Regions from separate parts of the Propionibacterium freudenreichii subsp. freudenreichii genome, predicted to be linked through region 2. Evidence: riboswitches for the same ligand, from Rfam matches in the RefSeq annotation. Region 2 holds a riboswitch; each other region holds the start of a gene.
The links. A riboswitch is a leader RNA that binds a small molecule or an ion and turns the genes downstream of it on or off. The one in region 2 is predicted to bind cobalamin.
Positions count from the first base shown of each region.

Region 1: it holds a riboswitch for cobalamin, as region 2 does, so the genes downstream of both, RM25_RS02840 (hypothetical protein) here and mutA (methylmalonyl-CoA mutase small subunit) in region 2, are expected to answer to the same signal.
Region 3: it holds a riboswitch for cobalamin, as region 2 does, so the genes downstream of both, RM25_RS11530 (ABC transporter substrate-binding protein) here and mutA (methylmalonyl-CoA mutase small subunit) in region 2, are expected to answer to the same signal.

Region 1 covers NZ_CP010341.1:679,209-682,414, forward strand. The annotation lists gene RM25_RS02835 (energy-coupling factor transporter transmembrane component T) at 1-1,092, opposite strand, end outside; gene RM25_RS02840 (hypothetical protein) at 1,105-1,647, opposite strand; adenosylcobalamin (AdoCbl) riboswitch at 1,758-1,897, opposite strand; gene RM25_RS02845 (class I SAM-dependent methyltransferase) at 1,939-2,568, opposite strand; gene truA (tRNA pseudouridine(38-40) synthase TruA) at 2,576-3,206, opposite strand, start outside.
Region 2 covers NZ_CP010341.1:850,070-853,275, forward strand. The annotation lists gene mutA (methylmalonyl-CoA mutase small subunit) at 1-1,832, opposite strand, end outside; cobalamin riboswitch at 2,182-2,391, opposite strand; gene cobI (precorrin-2 C(20)-methyltransferase) at 2,682-3,206, shown strand, end outside.
Region 3 covers NZ_CP010341.1:2,624,353-2,627,558, reverse strand. The annotation lists gene RM25_RS12135 (mechanosensitive ion channel domain-containing protein) at 1-1,245, opposite strand, end outside; cobalamin riboswitch at 1,446-1,624, shown strand; gene RM25_RS11530 (ABC transporter substrate-binding protein) at 1,876-2,745, shown strand; gene RM25_RS11525 (FecCD family ABC transporter permease) at 2,753-3,206, shown strand, end outside.

The DNA.
Region 1 (3,206 bases), 170 kb from region 2:
GGCCAGGATCAGCCCGATGATCACGATCATCAGAGGGTCAAGGGCCGGCCAGGTGGCGGGCTGGGCCGGCGGGGTGAGCACCTTCGGCGCGATGATGCCGAGCTGCACCGTGATGCCGATCACGGCCAGGCCACACAGGGCCGTGATGGATTCACGGGCCCGCCAGGGGTCGGGGCGGTAGTGGGTGACCGCGAGTTGCCGGCCCGACGAGCGCAACGCGATCACGGCGGCCACCACTCCGGCGCCGAGCGTCGAAATGCCCAGCGCCGCGCCGTTGGCCAGCGACAGTAGCGAGAAGGCACCGAAACACAGCAACGCCAGGGAGGCGAGCATCGCGAATCCGGCGCCCCGTCCCACGCGGGCCTTGTCGCGGGTGGAGCCGTAGCCGCGCGATTCCATGGACGCGGCCAGGCTCATCGAGCGTTCGATGGAGTCCTGCAGCACGGGGATGATGAGCGCGCCCAGGCCACGTAGCCCCCGCACGGTGCCACCGCGTAGCCGACGTGCCCGGCGGATGCGCAGCAGCGACTCGACCAGTTGGGGTGCCACCGACATGGCGATCACCAGCGCCGTGGACACCTCATAGAGCGCGGAGGGCACCGAACGCAGGGCCCTCTTGGGATTCGCCAGTGCATTCGCCGCACCCAGGCAGATGATCATGGCGCCGAGCCGTCCCGCATCGGCGGCGGTGTACACCAGGCCCTCCAGCGTCACCGGGCCGCCCAGCCTGATGCCGGCCATCCAGCCGGGCAATTGCAGCTGGGGCAGCGTGAAGAGCACCCTGCCGTACCGGATGCCACCGATGGTGATCTGGAAGAGCATTCGGATGGTGACGATCACCAGCGCCAGGGTGATGTAGAGGCCCATGGCGCGGGCCCACGGCGCGTCGCTGCGGCGCACCATCACCACCGTGATCACGGCGGCGCAGACCAGCACGATGAGCGCCAGGTTGTGGGTGAGGCTCACTGCCGCGGCGGCACCGATCGCCCAGCACCACCATGCCCAGGGGTGGGTGCTGCGACGCGCCATGCGGTGGACGCTGGCCGGGGCGGCGACCACCGGTGCCGCAAGCCGCGGCAGGAGCCTGCTCACGCGAGGGGCCGATCAGGAACCGGAGACGGAGCTCGTGGCGGAGCTGGCCTCGGCGCTCTGGCTTGCACTCGCCGCAGCGGACACGCCGTCGAGCTTGGGCGTGCAGGTGGTGCCGTAGCACCAGCCCTCGATCGAGCCGGCCTTGGGCGATGAGTCGTCGGCGCCCTTGTCGGAATAGGTCCAGCTGCCGTTGGGCGTGGCCGTGTAGTACTGCCAGTAGGCGCCGGTGAAGGTGGCCGGGCACGGGTTGGGGTAGTCGCCCAGGGTGCAGATCATCTTGCCGTCGGAGCTGCGTCCGATCGCCACATTGGCGGCCTCCAGGGCGGCGGTGCCGGTGCTTGGCGTACCGACGCACTGGTTGGCAAGCGTCTTGTCCTGGTCGGTCTGCACGACGAGCCACACCTTGCCCTGGCTGGTGCAGTCCTTCATCGACAGCGCCGTGGCGGTGTTCGACGGTGAGCTCGACGAGCCTGACGTCGACGAGGAACAGCCCGCCAGGGCGGTGATGGCGCACAGTCCGAGGGCTGCGACGGCAAGGGTGGGTGAGGACTTCATGGTGCTTCCTTTCATGGGCGGCGGACCGGAGCCCGCCGGCTTTCCTGGGCGGCGGTACGGAACCCGCCGGCTTTCACGGGGCTCCGGAGAGGAGCGCGCCCGGGGGAAGCGGCTACTCCTCGGCCGTTGCCTCGACGGTACGGAGTACGGACCCCATGAGGTGCTCCGGCTTGCCGCGCAGGCGGCTCACGGTTGCGGGACAGCTCCGGTTTCACACCGGCTTTCCCTCATCGGGTCACGCAGCACAATCTAGCCCAGCAGGGACGCCGCGAGGCGAGGGTTTGTGCTTGCTCAGTGCCGGCGCGTGACGTCGAACACCCGATAGCCCTTCGCTGAGCCGAGGCGATCGACCTGCCAGCCCTGGCCGGTCAGCCATTTCGCCAGCGAGTCCGAGCCGAGGTTGTGGGCCACCACCAGGTGGGCGACACCATCCTCGGTGAGGCGGTTCAGCCAGGTGTCCAACAGCTCGTGCAGCGCGGCCTTGCCGATGCGGATCGGCGGGTTCGACCAGATTTCGTCGTAGCGCACGTCGGCGGGCACCTGATCGGGGGCCGACGCGCTCACCCGACTCGCCACCCCCAGGGCCTTCGCGTTCATGGCGGTGAGTTCCACCGCACGCTCGTTCACGTCGATGGCGTCCACCCGGGCCCGGGGGCACTCGGTGGCAAGGGCGACGGCGATCGGTCCGAAGCCGCAGCCGAGATCGAGGAAGCGCGCCGGACGGTCCGCCGGCGGATCCAGGGTGCGCAGCAGCACCGAGGTGCCCAGGTCCAGGCGGTACTGGCTGAAGACGCCATTGGAGCTGCGGAACTCGTAGTCATGTCCCCAGATGGTGGCGTGCAGCTGGTGGTACTTGGCCGGGCCCTCGGGGTTGACGAAGTACTGGGTCATCTGTGGCTCCTCATCGTGGCGGATGTCCATGATCGGCTCATCCCTCGAATCCGCAGCCGCAGTCGTCGCTGTCGACGGGGCCGGTGGTTTCCGGGCCAGCAGGCAGGGAGCGTCGCGCATGCGCCGCCCGTGCCCGCTGGGCCAGTTCGTGGTCGGGGGCGTAGGCGACCTGCTCGAGGCACAGGCCGCGGGCCGGCATGACGGTGACCGACCCGGCGCGCGTTGGGCCGGCGGCCACCTCGTCGAGCCAGTCCATGGATTGGGTGCCGGAGCCGACCGCCACCAGCGCGCCGGTCAGCGAACGCACCATGGAGTGGCAGAAGGCGTCGGCCCGCACGGTGAGCTCGATTGTGCCGCACCCGTCCGCCACCCGGTGCGCCTCGCACTGCAACAGCGTGCGGATGGTGGTGGCGCCCTCGCGGCGACGGCAGAACGGCGCGAAATCACGCAGGCCCAGCAGCCGCGACCCGGCGGCGGTCATCAGTTCCGGGTCGAGGTCCAGCGACTTGGTGGTGACCATGCCGCGCAGCAGGGGATCGGGATGCGAGGAGAGGTCCCACAGCCGGTAGACATAGCGCCGCCAGATCGCCGCGAACCGGGCGTCGAAACCGGGCGGCGCCACGGTGAGGCGACGCACCACGATGTCGGGGGGCAGGGCCCGCAGGAGT
Region 2 (3,206 bases):
TTCTCGGCCTCGGCGGCGTCATCACCGAACTCCTTGAAGGCGCCCGACAGGTACAGGGCCTTTGCGCCGGCGGCCTTGAGTGCCTTGGCGACCTCAAGTCCCTGCTGCGCGTAGACCTTGGCGGACGAGCAGAGGTCGGCCACCTGGGCGCCCGACTTCTTGAATGCCTCGACGATCTCGGCGGTGGTGCCGCCTTCGACCTGCGGGGTGTCGATGCCGGCGATGTGCCACACCGGGCTCGAGAAGCCCTCGCGGCCACCGAAGTCGCGACGGGTGCCCAAGCAGGCCAGGAACACCTTGGGGCGCTCGGAGACGCTGGTGGAGCGATCCATCAGCTGCTCGAACACCTCGGAGTCGCGATGCCAGGCCAGGCCCTTGCGCGCCGGAGCGGCGGGGAACGGCTTGGTCTCGATGCTGCGGGCCCCGATCATCGGGAACTCGCTGACCGCGGTGATCGGCTGCTTGCGGTTGGCCAGGCGCTTGGCGCGCTCGGCATTGCAGGCGTCGAGCACCTTGGTGACGTGCTCGGTCATGACGGCCTTCGACATGCCACCGAGCTTCTCGACCTCCTGGAATTCCTTCCAGGCGGCGTCGGCCAGGCTGCGGGTGAGCGACTCGACGTAGTAGGAGCCACCGGCCGGGTCGTTGACGCGGCCGATGTTCACCTCTTCGGCGAGCACGATGCCCGTGTTGCGCGCGATGCGCAGCGGGAAGTCGTCCTCCGGCAGGCCGAGGGCCTGGGTGAAGGGCAGCGTCGTGATCGACTCGGCCCCACCAACGGAGGCGGAGAAGGTGGCAATCGAACCGCGAAGGATGTTGACATAGGGGTCTTCGCGCGTGAGCTCACGCCAGCTGGTGATCGCATTCTGGCGGGCGCCGCGCTTGTCCTCGTCCACGCCGAAGACCTCGCCGATGCGGGCCCATGCCTCGCGCAGGGCGCGAAGACGGGCGATCGTGAGGAACTGGTCGTGGGTGGCGGTGACACGGAAGTTGATCGTGTCGAAGGCCTCGGTGGCGGTGAAGCCCTGCTCGACCAGGGCGCGCACGTACTCCGCGCCGGTGGCCAGTGCCCAGGCGAGCTCTGCCACGTCGCCGGCACCGGCGTTGTGGTAGATGTTCGCGTCGATCGTGACGGCGCGCGAGTCCGGCGAGAACTTCGCCAGGCGGCGCACCCAGTCACCGAGCACGGTCAGATCCGGCTCGGTGCCCTGCAGGGCTGCGAAGCCGATGGGATCCAGGCCCAGGTTGAGGGCCAGGTCCTTCGCCGGCTTGTCGGAGCGCTCGTAGACGCTCACCAGGGCCTCGGCGGCGGCACCCTGGTCGTAGCGGCTGAAGACCTCCACCTTGGTCATTTCCAGCAGGACGTCGGAGAGGACCTCGTCGAGGTGCTCGGGTGCGATCGCGTCGGGATCAACGCGCAGCAACAGGGAGGTGACGCCACGCTCCAGGCCTTCGAGGATCGCCTTGCGGGTGAACTTCTCGTCGGGATCCTCGTGCAGGGCGCGCACGTCCCAGGCATCCATGTCGCCGTTGCGCACCGTGGTGCCGCGGGTGAAGGGGGTGACGCCGGGGTAACCCAGCTTCTTCGGCGCGTCCTTCGGACGGTACATCGGCACGATGTCGATGCCATCGACGGTGTGAACCGTCAGGCGCTTCAGACACTCGGCGAAGGTCAGCTGCTTCTCCGGTGGACGACCACGGTTGAATACCTTCTCAACTTCGCGCTCCCACTGCTCCTCAGTGGCCTTGGGGAAATCCCCGGCCAGACTGAGTGTGGTGGGAGTGAGGTCGTCAGTGTCGGCGGGGTTGGTCCCCTGATCCGTGCTGCTCATGCGACTCCTGCTCCTGAAAGGGTCAAGGCACCCCGAGGGGTGCCGGTAACTGATTGCCGGGCGATGCGATGCCGGGCATGCCATGCGGGGCATGGCACCACCAACAGCGCGACCGGGTCCTCGTGGGCGGCGATCAGGCCGTCCGGGGTCGGGGACCCACGGTGCCCGGGGGCTGCGCCGCAGTGGCAGGGGAGCGAGGCGTTAACCTCGCGCTGCGTGGGGGCGTGCTTGCGGGCCACGTTGCCGACAATGTGATTCACAGGTGCTCCTCGGCATCTGAAATCGTCCCCGAATGCCAAACACGGCCCTCCCGGGCCGGATCGGACATCTGGAAACGCGAGGGCGTCAACAGATGTTGTCGCTGCTGGCAGGTCTTCGGACTCATGGGCATTGCGAGATCACTCCCGACTTCCTCCACTACTACTTCCCAGGCGTTGCCGCCCAGTGCCTTACGTTGTGTCGTTCCCATTGACCGCTGCGGGACAGTTCCGGAATTACACCGGATTCCCTCTTGCGACGACTGCCGTGGGGCAGCCGAACCAGCACTACTAGCCTACACAAGTTCCGCCTCGGGCGGACAGGCCCTCACTCACTCGCGCGCGCTCGCGCGTGGGCGCGCCCGGGTGCGCGCGAGGTCGGGCGCAGACGCTCCCGGGCACCGGATGATCGATGTGGAAGACTGAGCGCGGCAACGAGCGCGAGGAATGCCGGTGACCGGGGGCCATGGCCGCCCGGGAGTCCGCGACGGTCCCGCCACTGTGAGCCGGTGAAGCCGGCGAGTCAGACACTCCGCCGGTGCCGCTGACCATTGGGCGAGGTACCTGAGGAGGCCACATGGCTGACCATGACGTGCACGAGGACGACGAGCGCCGGCTGATCGGCGTGGGCGTTGGCCCGGGCGATCCGGAACTTGTGACGCTGAAGGCATTGCGTGCCCTGCGGGCTGCTGATGTCATCCTGGTGCCGGCCACCGAGCGGTCATCGGCCAGCGGGCCGGGCCGGGCCGAGAAGATCGTGCTCGACGTGGCCCCCGAGGTCGCCGAGCGCATCGTGCGGGTGCCGTTCTCGATGGCGCAGCGTCGTGGTGTCGGTCCGAAGCGCAGTGGCAGCTGGCAGGCCAGCGCCCGGGCTGCCCTCGACGCCTTCGAGGGCGGGGCCCGTGCCGTGGTGCTGGCCACCGTGGGCGATCCGAGCGTGTACTCCACCTTCAGCTACCTGCGCGGCACCGTCGCCGAGGCGCTTGCCGACATCGCCTTCGAGGTGATCCCGGGCATCACCGCCATGCAGGCCATCTCGGCGGCCAGCGACCTGCCCCTGGTGGAGGGACGCGAGATCCTGGCGCTGGTGCCGGCCACGGTGGGTCCGGAGCGCCTT
Region 3 (3,206 bases), 870 kb from region 2:
CCAGGCGCGGGCCTTGCGCAGCTGGCCGGTGTCGGCGGCCTTCACCTTCGGGGCGGGCAGGGTGTCGTCAGCCGGCACCACCTGATCGGATGCCGGACCCGCTGCGGCCTGGGCTGCGTCGGTCGGCCGGCTGTCGGCGGCGGCCTGTCCCGGCTCGGCGGGACGCCGGATCACCTCGCCGGTGGGGGGCGTGCCCTGCTCGGCCGACGGCTCCTGCGTGGCCTCCCCGGCTGGTTCGGTGCCCGTCCGTCCCGTGGCCGACTGGTCGGTGGCGTGCCGTTCGGCCATGCGCTGCTGCGCCAACTGGCCCAGGCGGCGCCTGCGGGAATGGGGCATGGCCATGGTCTCGTCGGCGGTGTGCGGCGGCACCGTGGCCACCCGCGTCACCGGCATCCGCACGCCGGCCTGGCTCAGCGTCGACAACGCGCGGCTGCGGATCTCGCGCTCGACGTCCCACTGCGAATTGGCCGGGCACTTGATCGAGATCTGGTAGCTGGCGGTGGTGGCGTCCAGGGCGGACAGGCCCAGCATGCTGGGCTCCTCCAGCATCTTGTTGTGCCAATCGGGCTCGGAGTCCATCTTCTTCAACATGCGCGCCAGCAGCCGGATCACCAGCTTGGGGCTCTCGTCGACGCTCACCGGAATGGTCACCAGGCTCGACGTGAAGCCCTGGCTCACATTGCCCACCGTGCTGATCTCGCCGTTGCGCACGTACCAGACCTCGCCATTGAAGTCCTGCAACTCGGTGACGCGGAAGCCCACCGATCGCACGGTGCCCTTGAGCTTGTTCACCTCGATGATGTCGCCGACGCCGTACTGGTCCTCGGCAAGCATGAATACGCCACTGAACAGGTCCTTGAACAGGCTTTGCGCGCCGAAGCCGACCGCGACGCCGACGATGCCGGCGCTTGCCAGGGCGGGTCCGATGTTGATGTTCAGTGAGTTCAGCACCATGAGCACCACGACGATGATCAACACCACGTCGGTCATCGACTTCAGCACCGAACCCAGCGTCTTGGCCCGCTGCATGGAGCGGTTGGTGTTCACCCCGCCGGTGGTGGCGACCACGCTCGAGGAACGTCCCATCGCCAGCAGGCCGTGCTCGCCCTGACGTTGGGTGGCGCGCGCCACCGCGCGATCGATCACCTTGCGCAGCGCGAAGCGGCAGACCAGCGCCAGCACGAGGGTGACGACGATCTCGATGACGGTCTCAGGGAACTTGACGCTGACCTCCAGCGGAATCATGGACATCCTTCCGGGCCCACCGGCGGCCGTGGACCTGATACCAGTGTGCCCCAGTCGGGAACCCGTGCGGAGCGTCAAGACTGTGTGTTGGCTGAGGATCACCGGTGCGGTGGTGCCCAGGTCGTGGGTCGGTCGGCGAAAAGGGGTCCCGGGTGGCAGGCAGAGGGGTCCGGGATCGCACCCGACCGCGGCCGGAGCCCTAGACTGTCTGCCCGTTGGGTCGCATCACAGATGTGTGGGAATCCGGTGGGAAACCGGGACTGTCGCGCAGCGGTGAGGCCGACGCAGCAGGCATCAGGTCACTGGGGCGGATCCCCGGGAAGGCGCCTGCCGCGGATGACGCCGAGTCCGAAGACCAAGCCCAACGCTCTTGTCACGGTCGGCCCCGCGAAGGGCCCCTCAGGAAGGTTTCGCAATGTCCGCGTACTCACGTCCCAATTCCCCGCGCCCGAATTCCGTGCGTTCAAGCTCTGGGCGCTCAAGCTCTGCGCGCCCCAACGTCGCCCGCCGCCTGCCGGTCCGCTCCCGCCTGGTGGCCCTGGGCCTCGGCCTGGCCATGCCGCCACCGGATGCGCCGGCGCGCCCGGCTCGGGAAGCTCGTCGGCAAGCGCCACCGGTGGTGCCTTCCCGGTGTCGGTGAACAACTGCGGGCGCACCGTCACCGTGAAGCAGCAGCCGACGCGCGCGGTGGCACTCAACCAGGGCGCCATCGAGGAGGCGCTCGCGCTGGGCGTGCAGAAGCAGATGGCAGGCACCGCCTACCTCGACGACAAGGTGGCCGACAAGTACAAGGACGCCTACGCGTCGATCCCGGTGCTGGCCGACAAGTACCCCACCAAGGAGGTCTTCGCCCAGGCCAAGCCCGACTTCGCCCTGGCGTCGTATGCCAGCGCCTTCAGCGACAAGGCGGTGGGCACCCGCGACGAACTCGAGCAGCAGGGCATCCCCACCTACCTAGACCCCTTCGCCTGTGACAACAAGGCCGACCGCGCCCAGGTGAGCTTCGACAATGTGTGGTCGTCGCTGGGCGACATCGCCAAGCTGTTCGGCCAGCCCGGCAATGCCACCACGGTGATCGACGCGCAGAAGACCGAGCTGGACGCCGTCAAGCAGGCGAAGGCCGGCGACGGCCAGAAGGTGTTCTGGTGGGATTCGCAGACCGACACCCCGTTCACCGGCGGCAATGCCGGCGGTCCGGCGCTGGTGATGCAGGCGGTCGGTGCCACCAACGCGTTCGCCGACGTGGACGGGGCCTGGGCCAATGTGCCCTGGGAGAAGGTCGTGGCCGCCGATCCCGATGTGATCGTGCTGGCCGACGCGTCATGGTCCACCGCCCAGTCGAAGATCGACTACATCTCCAACGATCCGGCGCTGAAGAACCTCAAGGCCGTGCAGAACAAGCGCTTCATCACCGTGCCGTTCTCGCAGACCACGCCGGGCGCCACGCTGGTGGACGGCGCCAAGTCCGTCTCGGACCAGCTCGCCGCACTGCCCAGGTGATGCGTCCATGACGCGGACCGCGGCGGACGCCCGGGCTGATGCCGGCGGTAGCGCCGATGCGGGCAGCCGGACCCACGCAGGGCACGCTCGTACCGCGCACTGGCTGTGGCTGGGCGTCCTGGTGGTCGCGCTGGCGGTGAGTGTCGTGATGGCGCTGGGCATCGGATCGGTGCCGCTGTCACCCGGTGAGGTGGTGGGCGTGATCGCGCGACGCCTGCGGCTGATCACCGGCGCCGATGTCACGCCGCTGGCCGACCAGATCGTCTGGCAGCTGCGCCTGCCGCGCGTGCTGGCGTCCATCGCCGCCGGAGCCGTGCTGGCCGTGTGCGGTGCGATCCTGCAGACGCTCACCGGAAATGCGCTGGCCGACCCCTATCTGCTGGGCATCTCGAGCGGCGCCAGCGTCGGGGCGGTCTTCGTGCTGGAGATCGGCCTGTCGGTGGGCCTGTCGCAGTCGGTGC